4 regions of the Lysinibacillus sp. A1 genome follow, and region 4 is predicted to be linked to each of the others. Evidence: riboswitches for the same ligand, from Rfam matches in the RefSeq annotation. Region 4 holds a riboswitch; each other region holds the start of a gene.
The links. A riboswitch is a leader RNA that binds a small molecule or an ion and turns the genes downstream of it on or off. The one in region 4 is predicted to bind thiamine pyrophosphate.
Positions count from the first base shown of each region.

Region 1: it holds a riboswitch for thiamine pyrophosphate, as region 4 does, so the genes downstream of both, thiW (energy coupling factor transporter S component ThiW) here and thiM (hydroxyethylthiazole kinase) in region 4, are expected to answer to the same signal.
Region 2: it holds a riboswitch for thiamine pyrophosphate, as region 4 does, so the genes downstream of both, thiC (phosphomethylpyrimidine synthase ThiC) here and thiM (hydroxyethylthiazole kinase) in region 4, are expected to answer to the same signal.
Region 3: it holds a riboswitch for thiamine pyrophosphate, as region 4 does, so the genes downstream of both, PI85_RS22505 (ABC transporter substrate-binding protein) here and thiM (hydroxyethylthiazole kinase) in region 4, are expected to answer to the same signal.

Region 1 covers NZ_JSZM01000012.1:219,686-227,237, forward strand. The annotation lists gene PI85_RS10565 (BatA and WFA domain-containing protein) at 1-720, shown strand, start outside; gene PI85_RS10570 (VWA domain-containing protein) at 704-3,301, shown strand; gene thiW (energy coupling factor transporter S component ThiW) at 3,394-3,897, opposite strand; TPP riboswitch at 3,992-4,099, opposite strand; gene PI85_RS10580 (tetracycline resistance MFS efflux pump) at 4,159-5,355, opposite strand; gene PI85_RS10590 (PotD/PotF family extracellular solute-binding protein) at 5,856-6,929, opposite strand; gene PI85_RS10595 (ABC transporter permease) at 6,926-7,552, opposite strand, start outside.
Region 2 covers NZ_JSZM01000014.1:110,883-118,434, reverse strand. The annotation lists gene PI85_RS13455 (response regulator transcription factor) at 1-230, shown strand, start outside; gene PI85_RS13450 (catalase) at 537-2,042, shown strand; gene thiC (phosphomethylpyrimidine synthase ThiC) at 2,248-4,026, opposite strand; TPP riboswitch at 4,171-4,285, opposite strand; gene PI85_RS13440 (AEC family transporter) at 4,352-5,281, opposite strand; gene PI85_RS13435 (methyl-accepting chemotaxis protein) at 5,611-7,552, opposite strand, start outside.
Region 3 covers NZ_JSZM01000041.1:50,159-57,710, forward strand. The annotation lists gene parE (DNA topoisomerase IV subunit B) at 439-2,415, shown strand; gene parC (DNA topoisomerase IV subunit A) at 2,412-4,850, shown strand; TPP riboswitch at 4,975-5,085, shown strand; gene PI85_RS22505 (ABC transporter substrate-binding protein) at 5,241-6,236, shown strand; gene PI85_RS22510 (thiamine-binding protein) at 6,238-6,531, shown strand; gene PI85_RS22515 (ABC transporter permease) at 6,528-7,301, shown strand; gene PI85_RS22520 (ABC transporter ATP-binding protein) at 7,276-7,552, shown strand, end outside.
Region 4 covers NZ_JSZM01000001.1:131,725-139,276, reverse strand. The annotation lists gene PI85_RS00610 (class I SAM-dependent methyltransferase) at 1-27, opposite strand, end outside; gene tpx (thiol peroxidase) at 117-620, opposite strand; gene PI85_RS00600 (RDD family protein) at 758-1,384, opposite strand; gene sppA (signal peptide peptidase SppA) at 1,397-2,410, opposite strand; gene mbcS (acyl-CoA synthetase MbcS) at 2,595-4,178, opposite strand; TPP riboswitch at 4,366-4,464, shown strand; gene thiM (hydroxyethylthiazole kinase) at 4,551-5,318, shown strand; gene thiD (bifunctional hydroxymethylpyrimidine kinase/phosphomethylpyrimidine kinase) at 5,306-6,130, shown strand; gene thiE (thiamine phosphate synthase) at 6,120-6,758, shown strand; gene PI85_RS00570 (alpha/beta-type small acid-soluble spore protein) at 6,835-7,053, opposite strand; gene thiI (tRNA uracil 4-sulfurtransferase ThiI) at 7,205-7,552, opposite strand, start outside.

The DNA of each region.
Region 1 (7,552 bases), on a different contig from region 4:
GACAATCAGGATGCCACGGTGATCACTAATCAAGCTGAATTGCTGGAAAAGATGGACAAACCTCTTGTGTTATTTGGCCGTGATGATGCCAAAAAAGTAGAGGTAAGTGGCATAGTAAGTACTAAAAGTGATGCTTTATTTGCTTTTAGCGAGCTCAAGGATGTTTATGTTAGCGCCTTGTATCCAGGATTTGCAAATTATCAAACTATCGCTACTGTTGGAGAACAGCCGTTTATACAGCGCTCTCCTAAAGGGGATATCGTCGTCTTAGCAGATATTGCAGATACGGATTGGCCACTACATCCATCATTCCCGTTATTCTTATGGAGTACTGAACAGCAGTTATCAGAATCCATTGATTCACTCGGTATTTTCACACCAAATGAACAAAGAGTAGTAGCTTTAGCGCAGGAAGACTGGAGTGTATATTCACAAGAAGATGAATTTCTTTCATTAGTTACGGATGGTATGCTAACTGCGCCAACAAAACCAGGCATCTATTTTGTGCGTTCTAATAATGAAGAAAAACATTTTATTGTACAATTGCAGGCGCAAGAACGTGTTATTGAACAAGGAACAAGCTATGCATTAGGGGATATTTCTGATAACGGAAAGGCTGAGATTTCGAAGGCTTCTTTTGTCCCTTGGCTAATTCTAATTATTTTAGTTTTACTTGTTTCAGAGTGGGAGGTGCAACGACGTCGTGGATTTACGAATTGATATGCCATTAATATTGTTGCTATTACTTCCATTGCTCATCTATTTTGGTTGGACCTATTGGCGAGAACGACAGCGACTAAAAAAGAGTCATGCTATCGTACTTATGATTCGCATGCTTGCGGTAGGCTGTTTAGTTTTCGCATTGGCAGGGCCGTATCTTTTATTACCTATAAAAGAAGAACAAATCGTGTATCTAATTGACCGCTCAGCTTCCATGAATGGGACTGAGGATGAGATGGTACAGTTTATACAGGATAGTTTACAATCGAAAAAAGACGAACAGCTTGCAGGGCTGTATTCATTCTCATCAACATTACAAACAGAAGCCATTTTGACTAAAACATTAAAGGAAGTACCAAAGTTTACGGAAATAAAGGCTACTGATCAAACGAATATAGAACAAAGCCTGCAACTTGCCACAGGTATTATAGATCCGAAAAAAGCAACACGCTTAGTGCTCTTAACAGACGGCAATGAGACAAAGGGCAATGCTTTAGATTTCGCCACGAAGTTTAAAGGCTCCAATATTAGTGTGGATGTTGTGCCCTTTAGTCAGCCTGTTGTGAATGATGTTTCATTAAAAAGCTTTGTGTCCCCACAAGTTGCCTATGTGGGTGAGCAACAACAACTGGTAACAGAAGTGCATGCAACTTCAGCTGGAAAGGGCGAGCTACTATTATATGAAAATGATGAACTGATTCATCGTGAGGCAGTTGAGCTAGCCGAAGGAACGAATATGTTTACCTATAAACATGCAGCGACTGGTGAAGGGCTGGTGAAATATGAAGCCGTTGTTCAAGTAGGACAAGACGCAATATTTGAAAACAATAAATTAACAAGTGTCACAATGGTACAAAGCGAACCACATTTACTCATTGTGAATGGCTATGAAACAGCTTCACCAATAGCGGAGGCACTCGGTCAGCAATCAATAGCCTATGATGTAAAATCACCTGAAGGCTTACCAAATGAACTCTCCAGTTATTTGCAATATAATGCCATTATTTTCGATAATGTGCCAGGACATTTAGTCGGTGAGGCGAAAATGAGTGTGATAGAGCAAGCAGTCAAAAACTTTGGTGTTGGTTTTGCAATGGTTGGTGGAGAAAATAGCTTTGGTTTAGGTGGTTATTTTAAAACGCCAATTGAAACATTATTACCTGTTGAAATGGAAATTAAGGGGAAAGAACAATTACCTTCATTAGGACTTGTCATTGTATTAGATCGCTCTGGTAGTATGTCAGGGTCCAAGCTAGAGCTTGCGAAGGAAGCGGCAGCACGTTCAGTTGAGATGCTACGTGATGAAGATACATTAGGATTTATAGCATTTGATGATCGGCCTTGGGAAATTATAGAGACTGGTCCTCTGAACAATAAAGAAGAGGCAGTGGATACCATTTTATCTGTTACACCAGGAGGCGGGACAGAAATCTATGGTTCACTTGCAAAAGCATATGAAAACCTAGCAGATATAAAACTGCAACGTAAGCATATTATTCTTTTAACAGATGGACAATCACAGCCAGGAAATTATGAAGATTTAATTGAACAAGGAAAAGATAGTGGAATAACTTTATCGACAGTGGCTATTGGTCAAGATGCGGATGCTAACTTATTGGAAGCTCTGAGTGAGATGGGAAGCGGACGTTTCTACAATGTTATCGATGAGCAAACTATTCCTTCCATTTTATCTCGTGAAACAGCTATGATTTCCCGTACGTACATTGAGGATAACCCATTCTATCCAATACTTTATAATGCAGGGGGATGGAATACACTATTTGCCAATGGGGTTCCACAAATGAATGCTTATATCGGAACAACCGCAAAGCAGGGTGCTACCGTCGTGGCTGAAAGCGAAAAAGAAGATCCGGTGTTAGCACAATGGCAATACGGTCTTGGCAAAACATTCGCATTCACTTCTGATTCAACAGGAAAGTGGTCAGGCGACTGGGCAAGATGGCAAAACTGGGGCACATTTTGGCAAACGCTTATTTCACAAATGCTCCCAAGTTATAATGATGTTGCCTATGATGTAAGAATAGAATCAGATGGGTCCTTTATGATTACAGATCCTACAAATGAAGCAGCCTTTTTAGATATTGTTGCGGTTAATGAAGCTGGTGAAGAGTTAGACACACAGCTTGAAACTATATCAGCCTCTCAGGTTCGTGCTGTAGTACAAGCTGACCCGGGATTAATCTTCTTCCGTATCGCTGATGAAAAGGAAACGATTTATCAGGCTGGATTAAGTGTTCCCTATAGTGCTGAGTATGAACTTCTTCCTGCTAATGATAAATTAATAGAAGAATTAACCGAACAAACTGGTGGTGCTGTTTTAAAAGAACCACAAGAAGTGTTCCGTGACTTTACAAAGCGAGGGGCGGATCGTCAAAACATTGCGACATGGCTTCTCCTTGCAGGTATGCTCCTATTCTTTATTGATATTACAATAAGACGCTTTGGCTGGAATTTCCTAACGAAGCCGAAGAAAAAGGGGCAACTTGTAGAAAATCCCCCCGTACAGGCAGAAGATACGAATGTAGCACAATTATTAAAGGGTATGAAAAAACGCCAATAATTTAGTTAGGTGAAAGCAGTGTGAATTATTTCGCACTGCTTTTTGTATATATGCATGGAGAGAAATCCTCTAAGTTATATCAACGACGTTCTTTAATAAAGAGAGCGGGAATTAAAATATTTTACTAGCTCCGTTTTCCGCAAACTGCTAGCTACTACAATACCTAAGATTGCTCCAATTGAACTTGATATTAAAAAGGCAGGCATGAAAAATAAGGCCGCTACGGATGTGCCCATAAGTATCTTTGCATAGGGTACTGCTACAAGTGATGCGAGAAGACCAGTGCCGATCACTTCACCCATACCGGCTAACCACATTTTACAGCTATATTTATAGGCAAGCCCTGCGCATAATGCACCAATAATACTACCAGGAATGGCTAACAGTGAACCTGTTCCTGTAAGGATACGAATGATAGCCGTCACAAAGGCCACTACAACTGTAGGTAAGGGTCCAAGTATAATGGCTCCTATTACGTTAATAGCGTGCTGTATAGGGTAGGCACGAGCAATCCCAGTTGGAATGGAGATGAACGTAGAGCCTGCAACGGCAATCGCTACTAATAAAGCCATAATTGTTAATTTTCGAATAGACATGATAGGTGCGCTCCTTTTCGTTTTAGCCACTAGGAAAATGAAAAAAGCCGCTTCCTTCAAACGACAGGAAGCGGCCTTGCTTATACACTGAAAATAGCAAGAAGCGCCACTTCCCTCCGCTAGCATGAACTAGATCAGGTTCGAAGGGTCCGTATATAACCATATACGTCTCAGCCTTTAAAAGACTCCCCTAGTGGTAAAAATTTTTCTATTTTTTAGAAGTGTAACATACTTGAATCAATAGTCAATAAGCTTTGATGATTAGTGTGAATCTGGATGCATAAGCTGTGGTGCCTTTTTCAATGTCCAAATCAGGGCAAGGAAGAAGCAGGCTAATAAGATAATGGCACCAAATATATAAGGACTATTCATATTCCAGTCAAATAAGAAACCAGCTAAAGCGGGTCCAATCATATTTCCAAGACTCATATAGGCATTGTTCAAGCCGGCTGCAAATCCTTGCTCTGTTTCAGCAAGTTTTGAGATGAGTGTATTAACAGCTGGACGAATTAACGTTGTTGCCGTTGAGAAGATGGTTGCTATAACTAATATTAGTGCAAAACCTGAAACAAATAATATTAAGAAAATAGCAACGGAGGCAATAAATAAATTGACCAAAACTACTTTCATTTCACCAAAGCGTTTAAAGAGTGGCGTTATGATAAACATCTGTACAATTACCCCAAATGCTCCACCAACAACTAGAATGGTAGCAATATCGCCAGGTGAGTAATTAAATTTTTCTGTCACAAATAGGGATAAGGTTGTTTGGAAGTTAGCAATCCCAAATGAGAATACCATCATAATAATTAACATAACAAAATAAGGCATATGTACAGAGCGAGCCATCTGTTTCACCAGATTATCTTGCTTTTGTCTATTTTGCGCAGTATTTGGCTTTGTAGATGGTAATAAAAAGTACGATAAAATAGACGCTAAAATGGCGGCAGCTCCCGCCATGAAAAATGGAAAATGTAAGCTAACCTTTGCGAGGAAACCACCAATTCCAGGGCCAATCATAAAGCCGAACGACATTGCAGCTCCTAACATACTCATTCCTTTTCCGCGTTCTTCATAAGTTGTCACGTCTGCTACAAAAGCCATAATAGGAGGTGCAACAAATGCAGAGCCAAGGCCACCTAAAAAGCGTGCCAAAAAGAGCATCCAAACATCTGTAGAGAGGCCAAAACCGATTTGTGCAAGTCCTGTTAGTATAAGACCGAAAATAATTAAATTTTTCCGCCCATACAGGTCAGAAAGATTCCCAGCAATTGGAGAAAATACGAATTGAGCCAAGGCGAACGTAGCAATAAGCATGCCTAGAACTTGTCCTGCTGCTCCAAATATTCTTAAATATTCCGGCATTACAGGAATAATAATTCCAATACTCCCCATTGCGATAAACATATTAAACATTAATATATACAAAGCCGCCTTATTGGACTTCTGCTGGGTCATCGAAAAACCCCCTTTATGTAATCAAATATAGTACAGTCTATCATAAAGAATTATAGCTGGCTAATAGTTGAGATTGCTGTAACTGATCCGATCGTTAGAATGGTTTTTCAGAAAAGTTTTTTTCTCAGAAAACTTCACAATGGAATATCATCTAATTGATTAATAAACATGAATAGTTAGGGGGAAGTGAGAGCGTATAGACTTTTGCCTAGAAGCAATTTTTGTTGAAATGAAATAGCGTGATAAAAGTGAATAATATTGTTTAGATGAAGCTATGATGAGCAGATGTAATGGCACGTAGAATACATGGTCTTTTCATGGATAAAGAAGTGCAAATGATTGTTAGCAATTTAAACATAGACAAAGGGATTATAGGAGAGGGGGCTGTGAAGATGATCTACCACAGGCTACTAGTAGAATTGCTTTTTGAATATAGTCAAACAACTGAATGCTTACAGAAAAAGAGCGATTTGGTTTCTAGACCAAATCGCTCTTATAAATTATCGAATACTCATTTTAAATTCTAAAAACAGTTCATTATATTTACCTAAGTAATCTGGGCCTAAGTTTTTGTAGACCTCTAATGTATCACGTTGCTCTTCAGAAGGGTAATAGCGTTCATCAGCAACTACTTCTGGGTCCATTAAGTCCATCGCAGCGATATTAGGCGTCGAATAGCCAACATAATCGGCATTTTGAGCACCAGATTCAGCACTTAGCATAAAATTGATAAAGGCATGTGCACCATCAATATTTTTTGAGGTTTTTGGAATAACCATATTATCGAACCATAAATTGGAACCCTCTTCAGGAACAGCAAAGTCCAACTCTTCATTTTCAGACATCATGTCCGCTGCCTGACCAGACCAAGTGAGGGCCACTGTTGCTTCATTATTGATCATTAATGGCGTAATTTCATCCCCAATGATCGCTTTTACGTTTGGCGCAAGTGTAATCAGCTTGTCAGTTGCTTCACGCAGTTCATCGTTATCCAATGAATTCAAGGAGTGTCCAAGACTATTTAAACCCATCCCAATCACTTCGCGGGCACCGTCTACTAAAAATACTTTTCTTTTTAGTGAAGGGTCCCATAAGTCATCCCAGGAGGAGAAATCTAAGTTCCCAACTAGCTTTGGGTTATAAACAATTCCTACTGTTCCCCAGAAATAAGGAACTGAATATTGATTGTTATCATCGAATGGTAAATCTAAAAAGTATGGATCAATATTTTTTAAATTCGGGATTTTCGCTTTGTCTAAAGGAATCAATAAATTATCTTCCTTCATTTTTTCAATCATATACTCAGAAGGGACAGCAATATCGTACGCTGTACCACCTTGCTGTATTTTAGTCATCATAGCTTCATTGGAGTCAAATGTTTCGTAAATGACATGAATACCTGTTTCTTTTTCAAACTCTTTCAATAGATCAGGATCAATATACTCTCCCCAGTTAAAGATGGTTAAAGTGTCTTTTCCACTCTTACCTCCACCAGCACTTAAGGCATCAGCAGCATAAAATAAAAGGGCAGAAACAACAAGTATAGCGATGGTCGCTTGAATTAATGACTTCATTGTTGTCCCTCCGTTCTTTTACTTGTGCGACTTGTAATGAAGTAATAGCCAACCACAACGATAACTGTTACAAAGAATACTAAACCAGAAATAGCGTTAACTGTTAGAGAAATTCCCGCGCGAGCCATCGAGTAGATTTCTACCGATAATGTACTGAAGCCATTGCCGGTTACGAAAAATGTCACAGCAAAATCATCTAAGGAATACGTAAGAGCTAGGAAGAAACCTGCAAAAATACCTGGCTGAATATATGGTAAAATGACACGCATCATAACATCCTTTTTGGTTGCTCCTAAATCTAATGCTGCATCAATTAGTGATTTATTCATTTCTAACAATTTAGGTAAAACCATTAACACTACAATTGGTACACTAAACGCTACGTGTGCTAATAATACTGAAGCAAAGCCTAATTTAATGCCCACCATTGTAAATAAGATTAAAAAGCTTGCACCAATGATGACATCTGGACTGACAATTAAAACATTGTTTAAGGACAATAATGTATTACGCATTTTTGAATCCTTGACTGTTACAATACCGATTGCTCCTAACGTTCCAATAATAGTAGAAATTAGAGCTGAAAGTAATGCTACGATAACGGTATTAATTAAAATAACAAG
Region 2 (7,552 bases), on a different contig from region 4:
TTGGCATCAGCCCCAATTATTTAAGTACAATTTTTTCGAAGAAACAAGGCTTGCCATTTAAGCGCTATATACAGCAAGTTAGAATTCAAAACGCTATTAAGATGCTAGTAGAAACAGATTTTGCAATTAGTGAGATTGCTCATTTAAACGGTTTTGATGACCCGAATTATTTTATTAAAATATTTAAACAACAAATCGGTATGACCCCTCATCGATACCGAAAAAACTAAAAAGAACGTTGTAGATAATTTTCAATTAGTCGTTTTCATTTTCAATAAAGGCTTGTGTTATGGGTATTAACTCTTATACTTTTTTCATTTGCAGTATAAATACTGTTTATATATAGTTTATTTAACAACAAATTTAGGACGATAATTAAGTATAAATAAGCTCTTTGCTGCATATATTTATATTTTATATCTTACTATAAAAATTCTTTAACGATAATTATTATAATGTACTAGCAATTCTATTTTATATTTGTTATAGTTATAGACGAAGAGTTTGACTTACATTATTTTCAGGAGGTAACTAATATGACAAACGCAAATGATCGTAGCCGTCGTTTTACAACAGCAGGTGGTGCTCCAGTAGTAAGTAACCATGACTCTATGTCAGCAGGTCCACGCGGCCCTCTATTACTTCAAGATGTATGGCTAGTTGAAAAACTAGCAAACTTCAATCGTGAAGTAATCCCTGAACGTCGTATGCATGCGAAAGGTTCAGGTGCATTTGGTACTTTTACTGTAACGCACGATATAACTCAATATACAAAAGCTAAAATCTTCTCGGAAGTGGGCAAGAAAACTGATATGTTCGCACGATTCTCCACAGTTGCTGGTGAGCGTGGTGCAGCAGATGCTGAGCGTGATATCCGCGGCTTTGCCCTTAAGTTCTATACTGAAGAAGGCAACTGGGATTTAGTAGGAAACAATACACCAGTATTTTTCTTCCGTGATCCACTACACTTTACAGATTTAAACCACGTGGTCAAACGTGATCCACGTACAAATATGAAAAACGCTAATTCTAACTGGGATTTCTGGACGCTATTACCAGAAGCACTTCACCAAGTTACAATTGTAATGTCCGACCGTGGTATCCCAACTGGTTACCGTAATATGCACGGATTTGGTTCGCACACATATAGCTTTATCAATGCTGATAATGAGCGTGTTTGGGTTAAATTCCACTTCCGTACAGAACAAGGCATTAAAAATTTAACAGGTGATGAAGCAACTGAGGTAATCGGTCAAGACCGTGAGTCTTCACAACGTGATTTATATGAAGCCATCGAAAAAGGCGATTTCCCTAAATGGAAAATGTATATTCAGGTTATGACAGAGGAGCAAGCTCGTGAGCTACCATACAACCCATTCGATTTAACAAAAGTATGGTATAAAAAAGATTTCCCATTAATTCCTGTAGGTGAGTTTGAGTTAAATAAAAACCCGGACAACTACTTTGCAGAAGTGGAACAAGCTGCCTTTGCACCATCTAACATCGTCCCTGGTATTAGCTTCTCACCAGATAAAATGTTACAAGGTCGTATCTTTGCCTATGCGGATGCACAACGCTACCGTTTAGGTGTAAACCACTATATGCTTCCTGTTAACGCACCAAAGTGTCCATTCCGTACTTTCCACCGAGATGGCTCTATGCGTTTTGACGGCAACCTTGGATCAACACTAGGCTATGAACCAAATAGCTATGGTGAATGGGAACATAATTTAGACCATAAAGAGCCTGAGTTACGCATTGATGGTCATGCAGGAATTCATGATTTCCGTGAAGACGATAGTAATTACTTCGAGCAACCAGGTAAACTTTTCCGCCTAATGACTGCGGAAGAACAACAACGTCTATTTGAAAATACGGCTAATGATATGGCTTCTGTTGAGGAATTCATCAAACGCCGTCACATTCTTCACTGCTATTTAGCTGATCCAGCATATGGTGAAGGTGTCGCAAAAGCAATGGGTCTTTCATTAGAAGGTATGGATCTTACAAATCCATACGTAAAACAACCAACAAACGTTTAATATTCCACTTATTATTGATATCCAAATCCAACTTTTCTCCATGTGAATGTATAATTCACATGGAGCTTTTTTGTATTCGTCTAGGTTTAAGCGTTCATTTCTATTTGCAAAGGCATATATTCCTTTTTTTCATCTCCCTATTAAGTTATGAAACCAACATAAAAAAGGCTCGTGTCTAGAAATAAACACAAGCCTTGCATTATTATTATTGGTAGATTTGACTACCTGCCTTTTTAAACTCCGCTGACTTTTCCCTCATACCTTCATGGATGGCTTCTGTTGTATTTAAATCCTTTTCCTTAGCATAATTACGAATATCCTGAGAAATTCTCATGCTACAAAATTTAGGCCCGCACATTGAACAAAAATGAGCCGTTTTGGCTCCTTCAGCTGGCAATGTTTCATCATGATATTCTACTGCACGCTCTGGATCAAGAGAAAGGTTAAATTGATCGCGCCAGCGGAACTCAAAACGCGCTTTGGACAGTGCATCATCCCGTTGCTGTGCACCTGGGTGGCCCTTTGCTAAATCTGCAGCATGTGCAGCAATTTTATAAGTAATAACCCCTACTCGAACATCCTCCCGATTAGGTAAACCTAAATGTTCCTTCGGTGTCACGTAGCAGAGCATAGCTGTACCAAACCAACCAATCATTGCTGCTCCAATAGCAGATGTAATATGGTCATAACCTGGCGCAATATCTGTTGTCAATGGACCTAATGTATAGAAGGGAGCTTCCTTACAAACCTCTAATTGCTTGTCCATATTTTCTTTAATCAAATGCATGGGAACATGACCTGGACCCTCCACCATTACTTGAACATCATGCTTCCATGCGATTTCCGTTAATTCACCTAATGTTTCCAGCTCCGCGAATTGTGCTTCATCGTTAGCATCCGCGATTGACCCTGGGCGTAAGCCATCTCCTAATGAGAAGGCTACATCATAAGCTTTCATAATTTCGCATATTTCCTCAAAATGAGTATAGAGGAAGTTCTCTTGATGATGGTATAAGCACCACTGCGCCATAATGGATCCACCCCGAGACACAATTCCCGTTACACGGCTTGCCGTAAGAGGAACATAACGTAAAAGGACACCTGCATGAATAGTGAAATAATCTACCCCTTGCTCCGCTTGTTCAATAAGCGTATCACGGTACACCTCCCACGTTAAATCCTCAGCGACACCATTCACTTTTTCTAATGCCTGATAAATTGGTACTGTCCCAACGGGTACTGCAGCATTTCGAATAATCCATTCTCTCGTTGTATGAATATGCTTGCCAGTTGATAGATCCATAATATTATCAGCACCCCAGCGTGTAGCCCATGTCATTTTTTCGACCTCCTCTGCAATCGAGGATGATACAGCTGAATTTCCAATGTTCGCATTAATTTTCACATGGAAGTTACGACCGATAATCATTGGCTCTGCCTCTGGATGATTAATATTGGAAGGCATAATAGCTCGGCCTGCTGCAATCTCTGAACGTACGAAATCTGGGTCCATATTTTCGCGTATCGCTACAAATTCCATCTCAGGTGTAATAATTCCTTTTCGAGCATAATGAAGCTGTGTGACATTTCCATCCTTTTTTGCACGTAAAGGCTTTCTCACCAATTCCGGAAAGACGTTTTCATGGATACGCGGATCATCAGCGCGACGGAAACCATTATCCTCCGGTTTAATCGTACGCCCTCCGTATTCCTCAACATCCCCTCGCTCTTGTATCCAAGTACTTCGTAAAGCAGGTAAGCCCTTTGTAATATCCACACGAAAGGCCGGATCTGTATATGGGCCACTCGTATCATACACCCGAATGGGGGCATTTTCTTCATCTCCAAAGCTACCAGTCGTCGGACTTAATGCAATTTCACGCATTGGTACTAAAATATCTGGACGAGATCCTTCCACATAAACCTTTTTACTTCCTTCAAAGTTAGACATAATCGTAATGTTCTTTTCACTAATTGCTGACATGAGCTACTTCTCTCCCTTAAATGTATTTTAAGCAAGGACCGAATCTAGCTCACCCAACAATCAATACAATAAATAAAGGCCGAATCCAAAATAATAATTGGATCCGGCCATGAATGTAAAGGGTCTATTGATTGCACGTAATAGGCAATAGCTTCTTAACTTTCCCACGCTGGTATGAGCCAGATCAGGTCCAAAGGGTCAAGAAACCTCTATGCGTTTCCCTCTCAGCCTGACTCATCAGACTCCCCTAGTTAATACTATTCAGTTTGATGCTAGTGTAGCAGATATTGCTAAGAGATGGAAGATATCATTAAAATATTTTCTATTAGGTAAACAATACATCCGCAATATAAATCACAATCGTGACCGTTATACAACTCACAATGGTTGAGAATAAAACAGTTTGAGCAGCTGTTGCGGACTCTACATCATATTCTAATGCTAGACTTGAACTGTTGCGGGATGTGGGAAAAGCACTCGCTATAAATAATGATTGTGCCACAACCCCATCTAAACCTAGCGCATAGATAATGACTAAAGCCACGGCTGGTCCGATAAATAATCGTGTGAAGCAGCTGACGAATACTGTTTTATTAAACATCGTTTTGATCTCCAGCTGAGACAATTGGGCTCCTAGCGTGATTAATGCAACGGCAATAAAACCATCTGCTACATGGTCTATTGGTATTTTAATAAACTGCGGAATGCCAATATCAAAATAATTCATGGCCACTCCGATTATTAGAGCGTGAATAATAGGCATTTTTATAAAATCCTTAAAAATCGTCATGCCCGATTTAGTAGAGGAAATTAAATTATATAAACCATACGTATATGTTGTCATGTTTTGAAAGATAACGAGTATAACCTGGATGGCTACACCGATAGGTTGAGTGGCAAAAATCATTTGAGCTACCGGAATCCCATAGTTCCCAGAGTTAATGAGTACTACACTATTTTTAAAAACAGCCGCCTCAGTTTTGGCGAGGCCAAGCCCTTTCGCTAAAAAGTGACTAAGCAGCATTTGACTCCCGATAAAAAGTACAACAAACAATCCGACTTCTCCTAGAACAGACAGCTTTATATTCGTCTCATATAAATTAATAAATACAGCGGCTGGCATAAAACAATATGTAATAAGCTGTGATAATGCTTTTAAATTAAAGCGAAATTTCTTTTGTAGAATAGCACCTAGTACAAGTAATACTAAAATAGGTGCGACAATTTGAAAGAAAATCATTCCAAGATACACCATATTGATGTCCCTCCTCCCTTTTAATAGTAGTGTCGATCATGCACTAGGTCAATGCCACTTACTTTCATAATTAAAACCGTTGACTTCCACTACGGACGGGGCGCGCCTTGTTCATATGGTTGAAAAGATTCAAAAAATCAAATCAATGAAAGAGAACAATGTACACAATGTAAGAATCACCTAAACTCATTCATTTAGGACTGTGTATGATTGGGCAGCAAAGAACTATTTTTAATGAAGGATAAATAAAAAGGGAATCGAGCATGATCTTCTCGATTCCTTTTATCAAAAAGTCTGAGCTACCTTTAGATTCTAGGTGGCCTTTTTCTTTACGCAAGCTTAAATCTATTAACAACCTCTTGCAGTTCATTAGAGATATCATTCATATTTTGCATAGACTCTGCCACTTTTTGCAATTCAGCTTGTTGGTCCATTGCAGAGGCACTTACTTGCTCAGCAGAGGCCGCTGTTTCCTCTGAGATTGCCGAAATACTTTGAATGGACATAATCGCTTGATTTTTATGCTCTAACATAGTAGACAACTGTGTCATTAGTTCACTAATAGAAGTTGCAATTGCACGTGACAAATCACTATTATCTTTAAAGGCCAATTGCGTGCTTTGTACGGACTCATTTTGAGATTGCATTAAGTCTGCATTTGATGCAATGACTGCAACTGTTTGCTGAGAATTTTCTAAAATACTTTCTACCGTGCTTTTAATAATTTCTGTTTCAGTTTTTGATTGCTCTGCCAATTTTCTTACTTCTTCCGCCACGACGGCAAAACCTTTTCCATGCTCACCAGCTCGTGCAGCCTCAATACTTGCATTTAAAGCTAATAGATTAGTTTGCTCCGTAATGCTTTGAATGGAGGCAATAATTTGATTAATATTGGCAATATTAGAAGCTAGCGATTCCATTTGCTGCTGAATACGGCCGTTCATCTCATTCGTCTCTATATTATGTTCATGTAAACTTTGAACCTCTTGCATGCCTTTTTCTGTTGTCACATTTGTCTTGTGAGATAAATCGTCCATTTCATTCGAAAGTGCAGTAATGGCGTCTATTTGTTCCGATAAATCCATCATACGATAGTTCGTTTCTTCAGTATCTTCTGATTGCTTCGATGCACCCTGTGCAATTTCATTAATGGCTACTGATACCTCTTGACTAGAGGACACGATTTCAGTAAACGCCTCATGGACCTGATTAGAAGATTGGTTCAATAGAGTCGTGGAGTTTAACACGGCTTTAATAGCACTATTAGTTTTTTCCAACATATTATTATAGGCCAGTGCGACTGCCCCAATTTCATCTTGTTTAATATATTTCTCCTCTACTTTTTGTGTTAAATCTCCTGCTGCTGCTGTTTCAATTGAAGCACGTAAAAACTTGAGCGGCTTTAACTGTTTGTAAATAAATAGTACACTTGCAGCAGTCATCAGGGCTACCATTATAATGGATGCAATAATCGTATATACAAATACATGGTTATATGTTTCTAAAATTTTTGATTCAGCTAATACGATTTGAACGGTCCAAGTTTCGTCAATGTCCTCTAAAATCATTGGAGCAAACACATTATAAGCTTTATCCTTTAGTTCATTAGACTCTATGTACATACTTGTTAGCTCGCCGTTTTCCATTGTCTTACTTATGCTTGTCCAAGCAGAGTCATCTTGCATATTTTGACCGTCCAGCTCTTTACCGAAACTGTTAGCTGTTAGTACACCGTTATTTGTAATAATTGCTGCATAGCCGCCTTCCGGAGCAACAGACATTGTCAGCTCATTTAAATAATCTATCGACACATCCGCCGTCAATACACCAAAAAACTTCCCTGAAGCATTGACTAATGGTACAGAAATTGTGGTCATTAGTACGGTTTGACCGTTTACACTATAGTCATAGGGCTCCGTTAAAACAGTCCGTCCCTCTTCTTTTGGTACCCAGTACCATTGGGATACATTTTTATCATCTACACCTTCAATAAGAGTGGTCGTTATTTCATTCCCATTTTTACTTAAGTATGGCCCAAAACGTTTTTTGGAATCTACCAATGTAGCCTCATCATTTGGGTTTACAATAAGAGAATTCTGTTCAAAGATAGCTCCTACCCCTAATAAATCATCATTATTGGCTAAATTATTTTCCATGATGTCTAAAACACCTTTGGTAGATAGCGTCTTATTCTTCTCCATACTTTCAACGATCCGTTTCGTTGTTTGTAATGTTGTATTGGCTTTTTTAAAGCGCTCGCTCATAATCGCC
Region 3 (7,552 bases), on a different contig from region 4:
AAGGAGTCTTGAATTCAATACAAAAGAAACTAAAGTAAGCTGGAGATAGGCTTTTAGACATGATTGATGAAGGAACGAAAAAATTCTTTATTAAAATATAGGCAAAATGGCAATTTTGTCATTCGTTCATTCCTTTGGTAGAATAGAAGTCTAACTTTATTCATTTACATGACAATGACGTATTAAAACATCAACTATATTGCAACTAAATAAGCTACGATGCGTCAGGTGTTTACGGATACTAGTGGTAGTCTGTCTTGCTTAAATTCCAATTTTAAGCAACTGTTGAAGATGTTTACTATTAAAATGTATATTAAAACTGTGAGCAATTTTTAAAAATTTAATTGGACCTGTCGCTAACTATTGACAGGAAATGCTATTATTATTAGGATGAGAACATAAATAGAACAAGTGTTTGTTTTTTGGAGGGGAATTTTTTTGACGAATAAACAGTCACCTAGCGTCTATAATGATGACGCTATACAAGTATTAGAAGGATTAGAAGCGGTGCGCAAACGACCAGGCATGTATATCGGTTCCACAGATGGCCGTGGACTTCATCACCTTGTGTATGAAATCGTTGATAATGCGGTGGATGAAGCATTGGCTGGCTTTGGATCTCATATTATTGTCAAGATTCACAAAGACCAGAGTATTAGCGTACGCGACTTTGGCCGTGGAATGCCAACTGGTATGCATAAGATGGGTAAACCTACTCCTGAAATTATTTTTACCGTCCTTCATGCAGGTGGTAAGTTTGGACAAGGCGGATATAAAACGAGTGGCGGCTTGCACGGTGTAGGTTCTTCTGTCGTGAATGCGCTATCAACATTTTTAGAAGTAACCATCCATCGTGATGGCAAAAAATATCGCCAGCGCTTCGAGCATGGTGGACATCCAGTGACAACACTTGAAGAAATTGGTCAAACGAAGCAGACAGGTACGCTTGTTCATTTCCTACCTGATGAAACGATTTTCTCTGTTACAAAATATAATTATGATACGTTAGCAGAACGTTTAAGGGAGTCAGCTTTTTTATTAAAGGGCTTAAAAATTGAATTAATTGATGAGCGCGAGGAAGGCAAAAATGATGTGTTCTTTTATGAGAACGGCATTGAAGCTTTCGTTGCGTATTTGAATGAAGAGAAAGATGTTCTTCATCCTGTGAAGTATGTGGAAGGTATTCAAGATGATATTGAAGTAGAGTTTGCTTTCCAATATAACGACGGTTATTCTGAAACGATTTTGTCGTTTGTTAATAATGTACGAACACGAGATGGTGGTACCCATGAAACAGGTGCAAAAGCAGCTCTGACGCGTGTCTTTAATGAATACGCAAGAAAAATTGGCTTATTAAAGGATAAGGATAAAAACTTAGAAGGAACGGATATTCGAGAGGGCTTAGCTGCTATCGTATCTGTCCGTATTCCAGAACACTTATTACAATTTGAAGGACAAACAAAGGGCAAGCTTGGTACAAGTGAGGCTCGTTCAGCAGTAGATAGTGTGGTGTCTGAGCAAATTTTATATGTGCTAGAGGAAAATGCTGAATTGTCTGCTTCTCTTGTGCGTAAAGCAATTCGTGCGCAGCAAGTACGTGAAGCGGCTCGTAAAGCTCGTGAGGATGCGCGAAATGGTAAGAAAAACAAAAAGGGTAGTACGATTCTGTCAGGTAAATTAACACCTGCACAGTCACGTAATGCGGCGAAAAATGAATTATATTTAGTCGAAGGTGATTCAGCGGGTGGATCTGCAAAACAAGGTCGCGATCGTACATTCCAGGCGATATTACCACTGCGCGGGAAAGTGATTAACACGGAAAAAGCAAAACTCCAGGATATTATGAAAAACGAAGAGATTTCAACGATTATTCATGCGATTGGTGCAGGTGTTGGAACAGATTTTGCAGTAGAGGATTCAGCCTACAATAAAGTAGTCATAATGACTGATGCTGATACGGATGGCGCTCATATTCAAGTATTGCTATTAACGTTCTTCTACCGTTATATGCGTCCGCTCATAGAGGCTGGTAAAGTCTTTATTGCATTACCGCCACTATATAAAGTTTCTAAAGGGACTGGCAAAAAAGAAGTAATTGAATATGCTTGGACAGAAAACGATTTACAAAAGGCCATCAAACAAGTTGGAAAGGGTTACATATTACAGCGCTATAAAGGTCTTGGTGAGATGAATGCAGACCAGCTATGGGATACAACAATGAACCCTGACACACGTACATTAATTCGTGTCACAATCGAGGATGGTGCACGTGCAGAGAGACGTGTCACGACATTAATGGGCGATAAGGTAGAGCCGCGTCGTAAATGGATCGAAGCCAATGTAGACTTCGGTATGGAGGATGATGCTAACATTTTAGAAAATGAATTCATCCAACAAGAGGAGGGCCAAGCATGAGTAGCACAGAAAAGTTTCAAGATTTACCTTTAGAAGAAGTAATGGGTGACCGTTTTGGTCGCTATAGTAAATATATTATTCAAGACCGCGCGTTGCCAGATGCACGTGACGGTCTTAAACCTGTACAGCGTCGTATTTTATATGCGATGTTTACAGAAGGCAATACACACGAAAAACCTTTCCGTAAATCAGCTAAAACAGTCGGTAATGTAATCGGTAATTACCATCCACACGGAGATAGCTCTGTCTATGAGGCGATGGTACGTATGAGTCAGGATTGGAAAGCTCGTCATATGCTCATTGAAATGCATGGGAATAATGGTTCAGTTGATGGAGATCCGCCAGCTGCCATGCGTTATACTGAGGCAAGATTATCTGCGATTGCGGGTGAAATGTTACGAGATATCGGGAAGAAAACGGTTGAATTCGTACCAAACTTCGATGATCAGGATATGGAGCCAACTGTTTTACCAGCACGTTTCCCTAATTTACTAGTCAACGGCTCTACAGGGATATCTGCGGGTTATGCAACAGATATTCCACCTCATGCACTAGATGAAGTGCTGGATGCTGTATTGATGCGCTTAGACAAGCCTACTGCAACAGTGGATGAATTAATGACAGTACTCAAAGGTCCAGATTTCCCAACAGGCGGTATTATTCAAGGTGTGGACGGCATTAAAAAGGCATATGAAACAGGGCGCGGTAAAATTATAGTTCGTGCGCAGGCTGTGGTGGAACCTATTAAGGGTGGCAAAGAGCAAATCGTTGTTACCGAATTACCATACGATGTGAATAAAGCGAATCTTGTAAAAAAAATTGATGAGCAGCGTGTAGATAAACGCCTTGAAGGGATTGCTGAAATTCGTGATGAATCTGACCGTACAGGGTTACGTGTCGTAATCGAGCTGAAAAAGGATGTTCCTGGACAAGGGATTTTACAGTACTTATTTAAAACAACAGATTTACAAGTAGCTTACAATTTTAATATGATTGCGATTCATAATCGTCGCCCAACGATGATGACATTGCCATTATTATTGGATGCCTATATTACTCACCAAAAAGAAGTGGTCACAAATCGTTCTATATATGATTTACAAAAGGCTAAGGATCGTTCCCATATTGTAGATGGATTAATTAAAGCATTGTCTATTTTAGATGAAGTCATTGCGACAATTCGTTCTTCTAATGATAAGAAGGATGCCAAGCTTAATTTACAGGCAAAGTTCGATTTTACCGAGGTACAAGCAGAGGCGATTGTGAGCCTGCAATTATATCGTTTAACGAATACCGATATTACAGAGCTCCGCCAAGAACAGGATGATTTAAATAAATTGATTGCCAAGCTAGAAGGAATTTTACAAAGCGAGGCCAAGCTTGTACGTGTCATTAAACAAGAATTACTAGATATTAAAAAACGCTTCACAGAGCCGCGTCGCTCGAGAATTGAACAAGAAATAGAAGAAATTAAAATTACATTAGATGTCCTTGTTCCAAGTGAAGAGGTTGTGGTGACTGTCACGAAAGATGGCTATATTAAACGTACTTCTACACGATCCCATGCCGCTTCCAATGGTCAAGATTTTGCGATGAAGGATTCCGATTATTTATTGTATGAAGCAAACTTAAATACGCAGCATCATCTATTGTTATTTACAAATAGAGGGAATTATATTTATCAGCCAGTTCACGAATTGCCTGATATTCGTTGGAAGGACCTTGGTCAGCATATTTCTAGTATTGTGCCAACAAGTGAAGATGAATCAATTATTGCCGTCTATGGCTTTGAAACATTTGAACAACCAAATACGTATATTTTAACTGCTACGAAAGATGGACAAATTAAACGTTCACCGCTCGCAGATTATGCAGTGACGCGTTACTCGAAGCCGATTAAAACAATGAATGTTAAAGCGGGCGATGCAATGATTTATGCATCATTTATGACGGATGATGTGGAATTGCTCTTAACAACTGATACGGCGTATGCTATTCGATTCCCTATCGAGGAATTACCGGTTACTGGTGTGAAAACAGGTGGCGTTAAAGGGATTACGTTAAAAGATGGAGAAGCTTTAGTTGGGGTCAATGTTCTACAGCCAGATGAAACACAATATGTCGTTATTGTGACACAACGAGGGGCTGTCAAGAAAATGAATGTCGCAGAGGTAGAAGTAGCAGGTCGTGCCAAACGCGGCCTTAAAGTCCTAACAGAATTAAAAGCAAATCCTCACCGAATTGTCGCTGTTATTCAAGCGACAGACGATGAACAGGTTGTGATTGAAACTGAAAAAGGCGTCCAAGAATTTATTGATGTTCATGCATTGACGCGTGCTGATCGCCATTCTAATGGTTCATTTAAAGTGGATATTGCAACAGATGGAGCCATTTCCCATGTCTTAACGGCCAAAAAAGAACAAAAACCAAGCTAAAACCATGCCCAGTTTCTATCTAGTAGAGCTGGGCTATTTGGTTGGAGTGGAACAACTATCTAAAAATAGCATCTTGTCATTTTAGATCAACTATGGGTATAATAATCATCGAAAAGTTCATAGCGAAAGAATGTAGGGGGGCTAGTTATGGCTAGCTGAGATTGTGTCCGATAGACACTGACCCTTTGAACCTGATTTGGCTCGTACCAGCGTAGGGAACATCTATTCAAAAAAGCAAAAGTTTTGGAGATTGATTGCAATACGTCTGGGAGGAATCCTAGGCGTTTTTTTGTTTTCCAAGCAATATCTTACCAACCGTATATTACGCTTTCTTCTGGTGACAACATTCATTCATGAACACTTTCATATTACAAACTGGGAGGACTTAGCATGAAAAAATGGTTATTTATTCTATTAGCGGCACTATTGATGTTAGTGGGCTGTAGCGACAAGGAGGACAAGCAAGCTGCTGATACAAAGAAAAAGGTGTCAGTGGTTCTCGATTGGACACCAAATACGAATCATACAGGATTGTATGTTGCGAAAAAGCTCGGTTATTTTGAAGATCAGGGCTTAGATGTTGAGATTATTATGCCAGGAGAGGCAGGAGCCGATCAGCTCGTAGCTTCTGGTAAGGCAGAATTTGGCGTGAGCTATCAGGAGGGCATTACACAGGCTCGTGTTCAGGCTGTGCCACTTGTCTCAATAGCGGCCATCATCCAGCATAATACATCTGGATTTGCTTCTGTAGCATCAAAGGGTATTACATCTCCAAAGGACTTTGAAGGAAAAACATATGGTGGTTGGGGAGCGCCACTCGAACAAGCCGTATTACAATCATTAATGCAAAAAGAAAACGCTGATATAAATAAATTAGATATTGTCAATGCGGGAGATTTAGATTTCTTCACGATGATGAAAAAAGACATCGACTTTGCTTGGATTTATTATGCTTGGACAGGGATTGAGGCAGAGCTTCGTGGGGAAAAGATTAATATGCTGTATTTAACAGACTACAGTAATCAGTTAGATTACTATACACCTGTTTTAGCAACTAATGAAAAAATGATTCAAAACAATCCAGACATCGTCAAAGCTTTTGTTGCAGCTGCATCGAAGGGCTATGAATATGCGATCGAACATCCAAATGAAGCGGCTGATATTTTACTAGAAGCGGCACCTGACTTAGATAAGGAGTTAGTGCATAAAAGCCAAGAGTGGTTGGCTGATAAATATCAGGACGATGCTAAACAATGGGGAGAGCAAAAGCTTTCAGTGTGGGAAAACTATGCTAAATGGATGTCGAGCAACAAAGTATTAGAAGGCGAATTTGATGCTAAACAAGCGTTTACGAATGAGTTTTTACCAAAAAAGGAGGCCAATTAACATGGCAAATTCATTGATCAGTGTCCAAATCATTCCAAAGACAGAAAAGTATGAGGATGTCATCCCTTATGTAGATGCGGCCATTGCAGTTATTGATGCATCTGGTGTGAAGTATGAGGTTCATCCACTTGAAACAACGATGGAGGGTGAGCTTCCAGTGCTTCTTCAAATCATTGAGAAAATGAATGTTAAGATGGTCGAGCTAGGAGCCATTAATGTCATTACACAAGTAAAAATTTTATATCAACCAAACGGGATTACAATGGCTACATTAACGGAGAAATATCAATCATGAAACGGGCATTACAAAAAGGAAGGACGATAATTTTTATCGCCTTCCTCTTATTCATATGGGAGCTTGTTGTGCATATAGCTGATGTTCCTCCTTGGCTCCTTCCAGCACCAAGCATAATTGTAGTAGAAGGCTTTCAATCGTATCAGACGTTCCTGCCACATGCTCTGGCTACCGTGCAATTAGCTTTACTAGGACTTGCTATTGGGGTTGGCTGTGGTCTAACAGTGGCAATTGTTTTGCATCGTTTTACTTTTATTCGGTCATTATTTTATCCGATTCTCATTATGTCGCAAAACATACCGATTCTTGTGTTAGCACCGCTCCTTATTATTTGGTTTGGCTTTGGCTTATTACCAAAGCTTATCATTATTTGTCTCGTTTGCTTTTTCCCTATTGTCATTGCGGCAATGGACGGTTTTCGCCAAACAGCACCCGAGTTAAAGCATTACTTTGAAATGATTGGTGCAACGAAGGCTCAAACGTTTTGGAAACTAGAATGGTCACATGCCTACCCAGCAATTTTTTCGGGTGTGAAAATTGCTGCAACGTATAGCGTAATGGGGGCAGTCATTGCGGAGTGGCTTGGTGCGAAAAAGGGAATTGGTGTATACATGACCTTAGCACAATCCTCCTTCCGTACAGATCGAGTGTTTGTCGCAATTTTTGCGATTGTCTTGTTAAGCTTATTGTTATTTAGTAGTATTCGTTTGCTTGAAAAATTAATGGTAAAGGGGAGAGGTTATCATGCTCAGCATTCAAAACATCGCTAAGTCCTTTAACAGTCTACATGTTCTTGATGATATTTCCTTTGATGTCAAGGATGGTGAGTTTGTGGCCATTGTAGGTCCATCCGGCAGTGGTAAAAGTACCCTTTTTCAATTAATTGGTGGGGTCTCTTCGGTTGATCAAGGGGCGATTTTATTAAATGGAGAGGAAATCCAACGAAAAAGAGGAACAATTGGCTATATGCCACAGCAGCCCTGTCTACTGCCTTGGCGTACTATTTTAGAGAATGTAACAA
Region 4 (7,552 bases):
ACCAAATAATTTCTCGATGTTTTCCATAGATAACTTCCTTTCAAGCAGAAAAGAGCCGTGACAAACACTCGTCACAGCCCCTTTGTCTAGTATTATCTTAGCCTAAAAGCAGGCCATTATGCTAGTGCTTTAACAGCTTCAATAGCCGCTTCATAGTTTGGATGGTCTGTTGCCTCAGGTACATACTCAACATATGTTACTTTATTGTTTGCATCCACAACAAATACTGCACGTGTCAGAAGACGTAATTCTTGAATATACACGCCATAAGCCTCACCAAATGAAAGGTCACGGTGATCAGAAACTGTTTGAACGGCATCAATACCTGCTGCCCCACACCAACGTTTTTGAGCGAATGGAAGATCCACAGATACTGTATAAATCACTACATTATCGCCTAAGTTAGCTGCTTCTTCATTAAAACGACGTGTTTGCGCATCACATACACCAGTATCTAATGATGGTACTACACTAAATAAACGAATTTTCCCCTCTGAATCTTTTAATGTTACAGGTGAAAGGTCATTCGCTAATACTGTAAAATCTGGTGCAGAATCGCCCACCTTTACTTCATTACCTACTAGTGTCACTGGACCATTTTTAAATGTTACTTGTGCCATATAAACGCCTCCTAATCTTCATATGTACATAATATTACTAAATGAAGGGAATTAATTGCAACTAAGATAGCTTACTTTATTCTAAGTGTTAGCTAGTAATAGAAAAGACTGTCTCTTCATTTGAGACAGTCTCTTGTTTATTGTTCATTTTTTTCTTCTAGTTTTTCTAGCTCAGGTTTTCCCTCTTGTTCAATAGAAGCTATCTGCTCTTCCTTTTTCTCTATAGAAAGTGGCACCAAGTTCTTTTCAATATAGACTTTCTCATGCACCACGGTTGTATCGGCGAAATAATCATGCAACCCTTGATTGTCTGGCAAAATAACTACCAAAATATAGAGAGGCATCACAATATTATTAATCATACGCCCAATCCATTCACGGAATAACACATCTGACCAAGTAAGGTTATCATGCTTTAATGAAATAACACGTAGCCCAAATACCATCTTCCCTAGCGTTTGACCAAAGAATTTCGTCATAAGGACAAAATAACTGTAATAAAGAATCGCAGATATAATGGAGATTGGAGCATACCAAACTGATTCTGATAAGGACCAGTCCATTAAATAAAAGATAGGATTAATGAGTATGCCAACTACAGCAGATACAATAAATCCATCCAATAGAAATGCCCACAATCTGATCCAAAAGCCTGCCGTTTTTAATGTGTAATTTTTTTGACTTGTGGAATCTTCCGTGCCATTGTTAAAAAAGCCATTTTCCATTGAGGGTGAACCTTGCATAACAACTTCATTGTTTGTCATTGAACTCCCTCCTTAATATTCACCGTATAAATACATCATTTTCGGTGCATTGTAATCAGTCATAATTTTCATTAGCATTTTTTCTTCTGCAGAAGGACCGAACATAGAGCCAATTTTCATTCCAACATAAGATTGCCATCCACCCATATCATAGGCATATTCAAATAATACAGCATCTTCTAGTCCAAAATCTGCGCGTAAGGCAGCAATGGCAGCTTCTTCGTCGCCAATTTCATCAACTAAACCTGCTTCAAGTGCTTTTGTACCGCCAAGGATACGTCCATCCGCCACTTTCTTCACATCAGCTTCTGACATATTACGTCCTTGTTCAACGATATCTACAAATTCTTCGTATGTTTCATTGATCATATCCTGCATCATCGCTCGTTCCTCTGGTGTCACATCACGCATTGGGCTTAGCATATCCTTATGCTCGCCAGATTTAAACGTTTCGAATTTGACACCTACTTTTTCAGCCAATGCTTGATAATTAATAGATTGCATGATTACACCAATCGAGCCTGTAATTGTATCACGATGGGCAAATATTTTATCTGCTGGAGCTGAAATATAATAGCCACCAGATGCTGCCATCGAATCCATCGATACATAAATTGGAATTTGTCGTTCTTCTTTAATTTTTAATAGCTTTTTATAAATTTCAGCAGATTCTTTTACCCCTCCACCCGGAGAGTTAACACTTAAAACAATCCCTTGAATCGTATCATCGTACAAAATATTATCCAATTGATCTAAGAAAAATTGATGATCATATGCAACAGGTTGCCATAGTGAACTTGATCCAATATCTTGGATTGTTCCATCTACCTTTAAATAGGCAATCCTTTTATCATAATTATCTCCTTCAATTACATTTTCATATACATCTAGGTTATTTCCTGCCATTAAACTGTCAAAATTACCTAGGAAATCTGCTTTAAATAGTGCAAAAATGGTATTAATCCCTAATGAAAACAGTAAAAGAACACCAGCCACTATCAATGCAACCCACCTTTTAACATTCATGTCTTTCCGCCTCCTTAACTCGTAATACGTATGACTTGCTCATTTGTTTCATTTTTTTGCAATAATATGCAAAAAGTTTTATTCTATTTATTTCCTCATAATACCTTACCTAAAAATATAAAAAAAATCAAAGTTCATTTCTTTGCATGAACTTTGATTTTCGACATTATTTCCTAGGAAATGATTATTGTACAAGCTGTTCTAATTCTTGTTGTCTTAATTCGACACGTCTAATTTTACCAGATGCAGTTTTGGGTAACTCCGTAACAAATTCAATAGCACGTGGGTATTTATAAGGGGCCGTTAATGATTTGACATGATTTTGAAGGGATTGAATAAGCTCTTGATTACCATTAACACCATTATGAAGGATAATGAACGCTTTAACGATGTTTCCACGAACTTTATCGGGACTTGCAATGACAGCAACCTCTTTCACAGTCGGATGCTTCATCAGCGCATCCTCTACTTCAAAAGGTCCAATTGTGTAACCTGAGGAAATAATAACATCATCTCCGCGGCCTTCAAACCAAAAATAGCCGTCCGCATCTTTATAAGCTCGATCCCCTGTTATATACCAATCACCACGAAATTGTAAATTAGTACGTTCAGGATCATTTAAATATGTTTTAAAAAGTGCAGGTGTTTCTCGATGAACAGCAATATCACCTACTTCTCCTATAGCAACTGGCTCGCCAAAATCGTCTATAATGTCAACGGTATTGCCTGGCGTAGGTTTACCCATCGAACCAACTCTTGCGTCCATACCAACCATAGTCCCTACAAGAAGTGTATTCTCAGTCTGACCATAACCATCTCGCACTTGTAGATGGAAAGTGTCTGAGAATTTTTTAATGACTTCACTGTTCAATGGTTCACCTGCTGAAACAGCTTGTCGAATTGAACTGATGTCATACTCCTGTAAATTTTCAAGTGCTGCCATAAAACGATATTCTGTCGGTGTGCAACATAAGACATTCATCTTAAATTTTTCAAGCAACGCTAAATATGTTGCTGCATCAAACTTTCCTTTATAAACAAATGCAGTGGCACCGCTGCCTAAAATCGCGAGAAACGGACTCCAAATCCATTTTTGCCATCCTGGTGCTGCAGTTGCCCATACAATATCATTTTCTTGTACGCCTAGCCAGTGTGGGGCTGTTGTCCGTAAATGTGCATAGCCCCAGCTATGAGTATGAACAGCAGCTTTCGGGTTACCTGTTGTGCCACTTGTGTAAGCTAAAAAGGCATGGTCTGTACTTTTTGTTGGTGTAGAACTTATGTAAGTTGTTGGTTGCTTTCGCATTTTGTCTACTAACGGCTGCCATGGTTCATGTGCATCTCCGATAACAAATTGCTGTATATTTTGTAGATTTCCTACTTGATCAAATTGCTCAATATAGGGCTCAAAGGCTACTACAGCTTTAGCATCAGCATGATGAATACGATACTCAATATCTTTTGTTCTTAGCATTTCAGAGCTTGGAATGATTGTTAATCCCGCTTTTAATGCAGCAATATAGACAATGTATGCTTCTACTGAGCGTGGTACCATCACTAAAATGACATCACCTTTAGTTAATCCATTTTTTGTAAAGACATGTGCCGCCTGATTCGCTCTTTCAAGTAAATGTGCGTAGGTGATAAATTGTACATCATAATGCTCATTATAAATAATCAATGCGTTTTTAGTTGAATCCTTTGCATATTTTTCAAATTCATCTGTTATGTTGTACCATTCTGGTGCTACTAATTCTTGTCTATTCATGGCAAATGCCCCCTTTTGTTAAGACACATTATACTCCTTTCTTAGTATTTTCAATGGTTTACACTTGATTTAAGTAAAGTCATGACAACTATCATGCTTAGCTATATGGCATCAGTCACGTTTTGTCGATAGGAAAACTTGCTATTGAATACATACGAAAAGTATGGTACATTTTGGTCAACTAAAAGCAAGATTGCAGGGGGACTCATAAAGAGTTGAGAAGGTAAAACCTGACCCTTTGAACCTGTTAGTTAATACTGACGTAGGGAGCAATGAACATCGTTTTTTCAGATGAAAGGCTCTTTTTCGTGCATTTTTACGTAAAAAGGGCCTTTTTTGCATGCTTACGTCCACCCATAAAGGAGGACTAAAATGATTTTTCAAACAATTCGTCAACAACAACCGCTTATTCACTGTATAACTAATTATGTCGTGGCTAATTTCCAAGCCAATGGTCTATTGGCATTAGGTGCCTCTCCTGTCATGGCTGATGATAGCCATGAGGTTGAGGAAATGGTCGCCAATGCAGACGCTCTTTTAATCAATATTGGTACACTAAATGATCGAATAAAAGAATCAATGCTGTTAGCAGGAAAAAAAGCAAATACCCTTGGCATTCCTGTTATATTAGATCCGGTTGGCGCAGGTGCCACAGTTTATCGCAAGGAAACCGTACACCTATTACTTTCAGCTATTCAATTTGCAGTCATACGTTGTAACAAGGGAGAGCTTGCGGCATTAGCCAATGTGGAATGGCAACAAAAAGGTGTTGATAGTGGTGAGGGATTTATTGACATAGAGACTGAGGCTACATTATTGGCTCAACGCTACAACTGTATAGTCATTGTTACAGGCAAACATGATTTTATGACAGACGGTGTGCAGAGCGAATGGATTACAGGTGGAAATTCACAAATGACTGAAGTAACGGGTACAGGCTGTTTACTTAGTGCTATATGTGGAGCAGCCTTCTCTTCAGGAGATGATCCGTACAGCCAATTAGCGGAAACACTCACATACTATAAAAAAGCAGCTGAGTTAGCATCCGCATTTACAGAGGATATTGGGGATATTCAAATTGCTTTGCTTAATGCCTTACATCGTCTTTCAAAGGAGGGTGAGGCTTCATGCATATTGTAACGACAATTGCAGGCTCAGATAGTGGCGGTGGCGCTGGTATTCAGGCTGATTTAAAAACATTCCAGGAATTAGGGGTTTTTGGCACCTCCGTTATTACAGCATTAACTGCTCAAAACACACTTGGTGTAACAGGGGTTTTCCCAATTGAAGTTGACTTTGTTGAAAAACAATTTCATGCATTACTAGAAGATTTTTCGATTACTGCGATTAAAACAGGTATGCTTTATTCCTCGGAAATTATTCAAGGTATTGCACACATTATTGACGATTTAAAAATCCCACTAATCGTTGATCCCGTTATGATTGCAAAAGGTGGAGAAAGCTTATTGCAGCAAGAGGCTATCGAGGCCATGCGCATGTCTTTACTTCCTCTTGCTACAATTGTGACACCAAATATACCGGAAGCAGAGGCACTTACGGGAAAAAAAATAAATCAATTCTCGGATATGGAGGAAATTGCTCAATGCTTTTTCCAACTAGGTGTTCAATGTGTCATCATTAAAGGTGGGCATCTACCCAATTCGTTATATGCAATTGATTATGTATTTATAAAAAATGACAAATCATTTTCCATGCAGTCTCCTCGTATTACGACGAAAAACACACATGGTACAGGTTGTACATTTTCAGCAGCTATCACTGCTTTTCTTGGTCAAGGTTTGACCATTGAAAAAGCTATTATCGAAGCTAAAAGATTTATACAATTAGCCATTATGCATGATTTAGCCATTGGTAAAGGTCATGGCCCCACAAATCATTTTGCTTATCAGCTGCATAAAGGTGCCTGCGAGGTGAAGTTACTTGAAACGTGAAGATTTACAGCTTTATTTTATTATGGGTACAAGCAATGTTTCCCAACAGGAACCTTTAGCTGTACTCGAACAAGCGCTACGGGCTGGCATTACTATGTTTCAATTACGCGAAAAGGGTCCTTATGCATTAACAGGATTAGCTTATGAGCAATTTGCCCACCAATGCCAAAAACGATGTCAACATTACCGTGTGCCGTTTATCATCAACGATGATGTGGATCTAGCAGTTCGACTTGGTGCTGATGGTGTTCATATTGGTCAAGATGATGAACAAATTGCCATTGCACGTAAGAAAATGGCAAACCGGCTCCTTGGCGTTTCTGTACATTCACAGGAAGAACTACAAACGGCTATTGACCATCATGCGGACTATGTAGGAATTGGACCTATTTTTGCCACAACATCTAAAAGTGATGCACAACCACCATGTGGCACAAATTTTTTACAGCAAGCTTCCAAGTTGCAACCTAACTTGCCCATCGTAGCTATAGGTGGAATAAATTGGACAAACGCTAATATTGTTTTGCAAGCTGGTGCTGACGGAGTTGCTGTTATTTCTGCTATCTGTGACAGTAAGGATATTGTACAAACAGTATCCATGTTTAAGTCTTTATCTCGCATAAAATAATGATTGATAAACAAACTAAAACCAGTGCCTTTTACGGTCACTGGTTTTGAGTTTATAAATGCTTAGTTAGCATTTATTAGTTGTTGTTGTTTGGCATACCTTTTAATTGAGATTCTGCCATTTGTACAAGACGTTTAGTGATTTCACCACCAACGGAACCGTTAGCACGAGCTGAAGCGTCAGCCCCTAATTGAACACCAAATTCTTGTGCAATTTCGTATTTCATTTGATCAAGTGCTTGTTGTACTCCAGGTACTGCAAGCTGGTTTGAACTGCGGTTGTTGTTTGAAGCCATGTTTCTCACCTCCTTGTGAATATAGAATGTGCGTTATTAGATTTTTAATACAAAAAAAATAAAGGTAAAATATACCTCTATTGGCATTTGGCGAACTATACAAAAAAGCCGTCTCAAATAAGCTATTTGAGACGGATTTTGAAATTTTGATTTATAAAAGATCAGCAAACTTATCTTGCTTTTGCTCTTCTTCTTTCTTAGGGAAAATATAGACCTCACGATTTTTGACCGCGCGTGCTATCAGTTCATCAAAATCAGAAAAGCTTTCGTAATGCTCAACCTTTTCGAGCTTAGGCTTTGTTTTAGGACTAGCAGGCGTAAAGATTGTACAGCAGTCCTCAAAAGGCTGAATAGATGTTTCATATGTGCCGATTTGTTCAGCTAACTCAATGATTTCTAATTTATCTGATGAAATTAACGGTCGTAAAATAGGTGTATTCGTTACTGCATTTATTGCCGTTAAGCTTTCAAGTGTTTGACTTGCTACTTGTCCAAGACT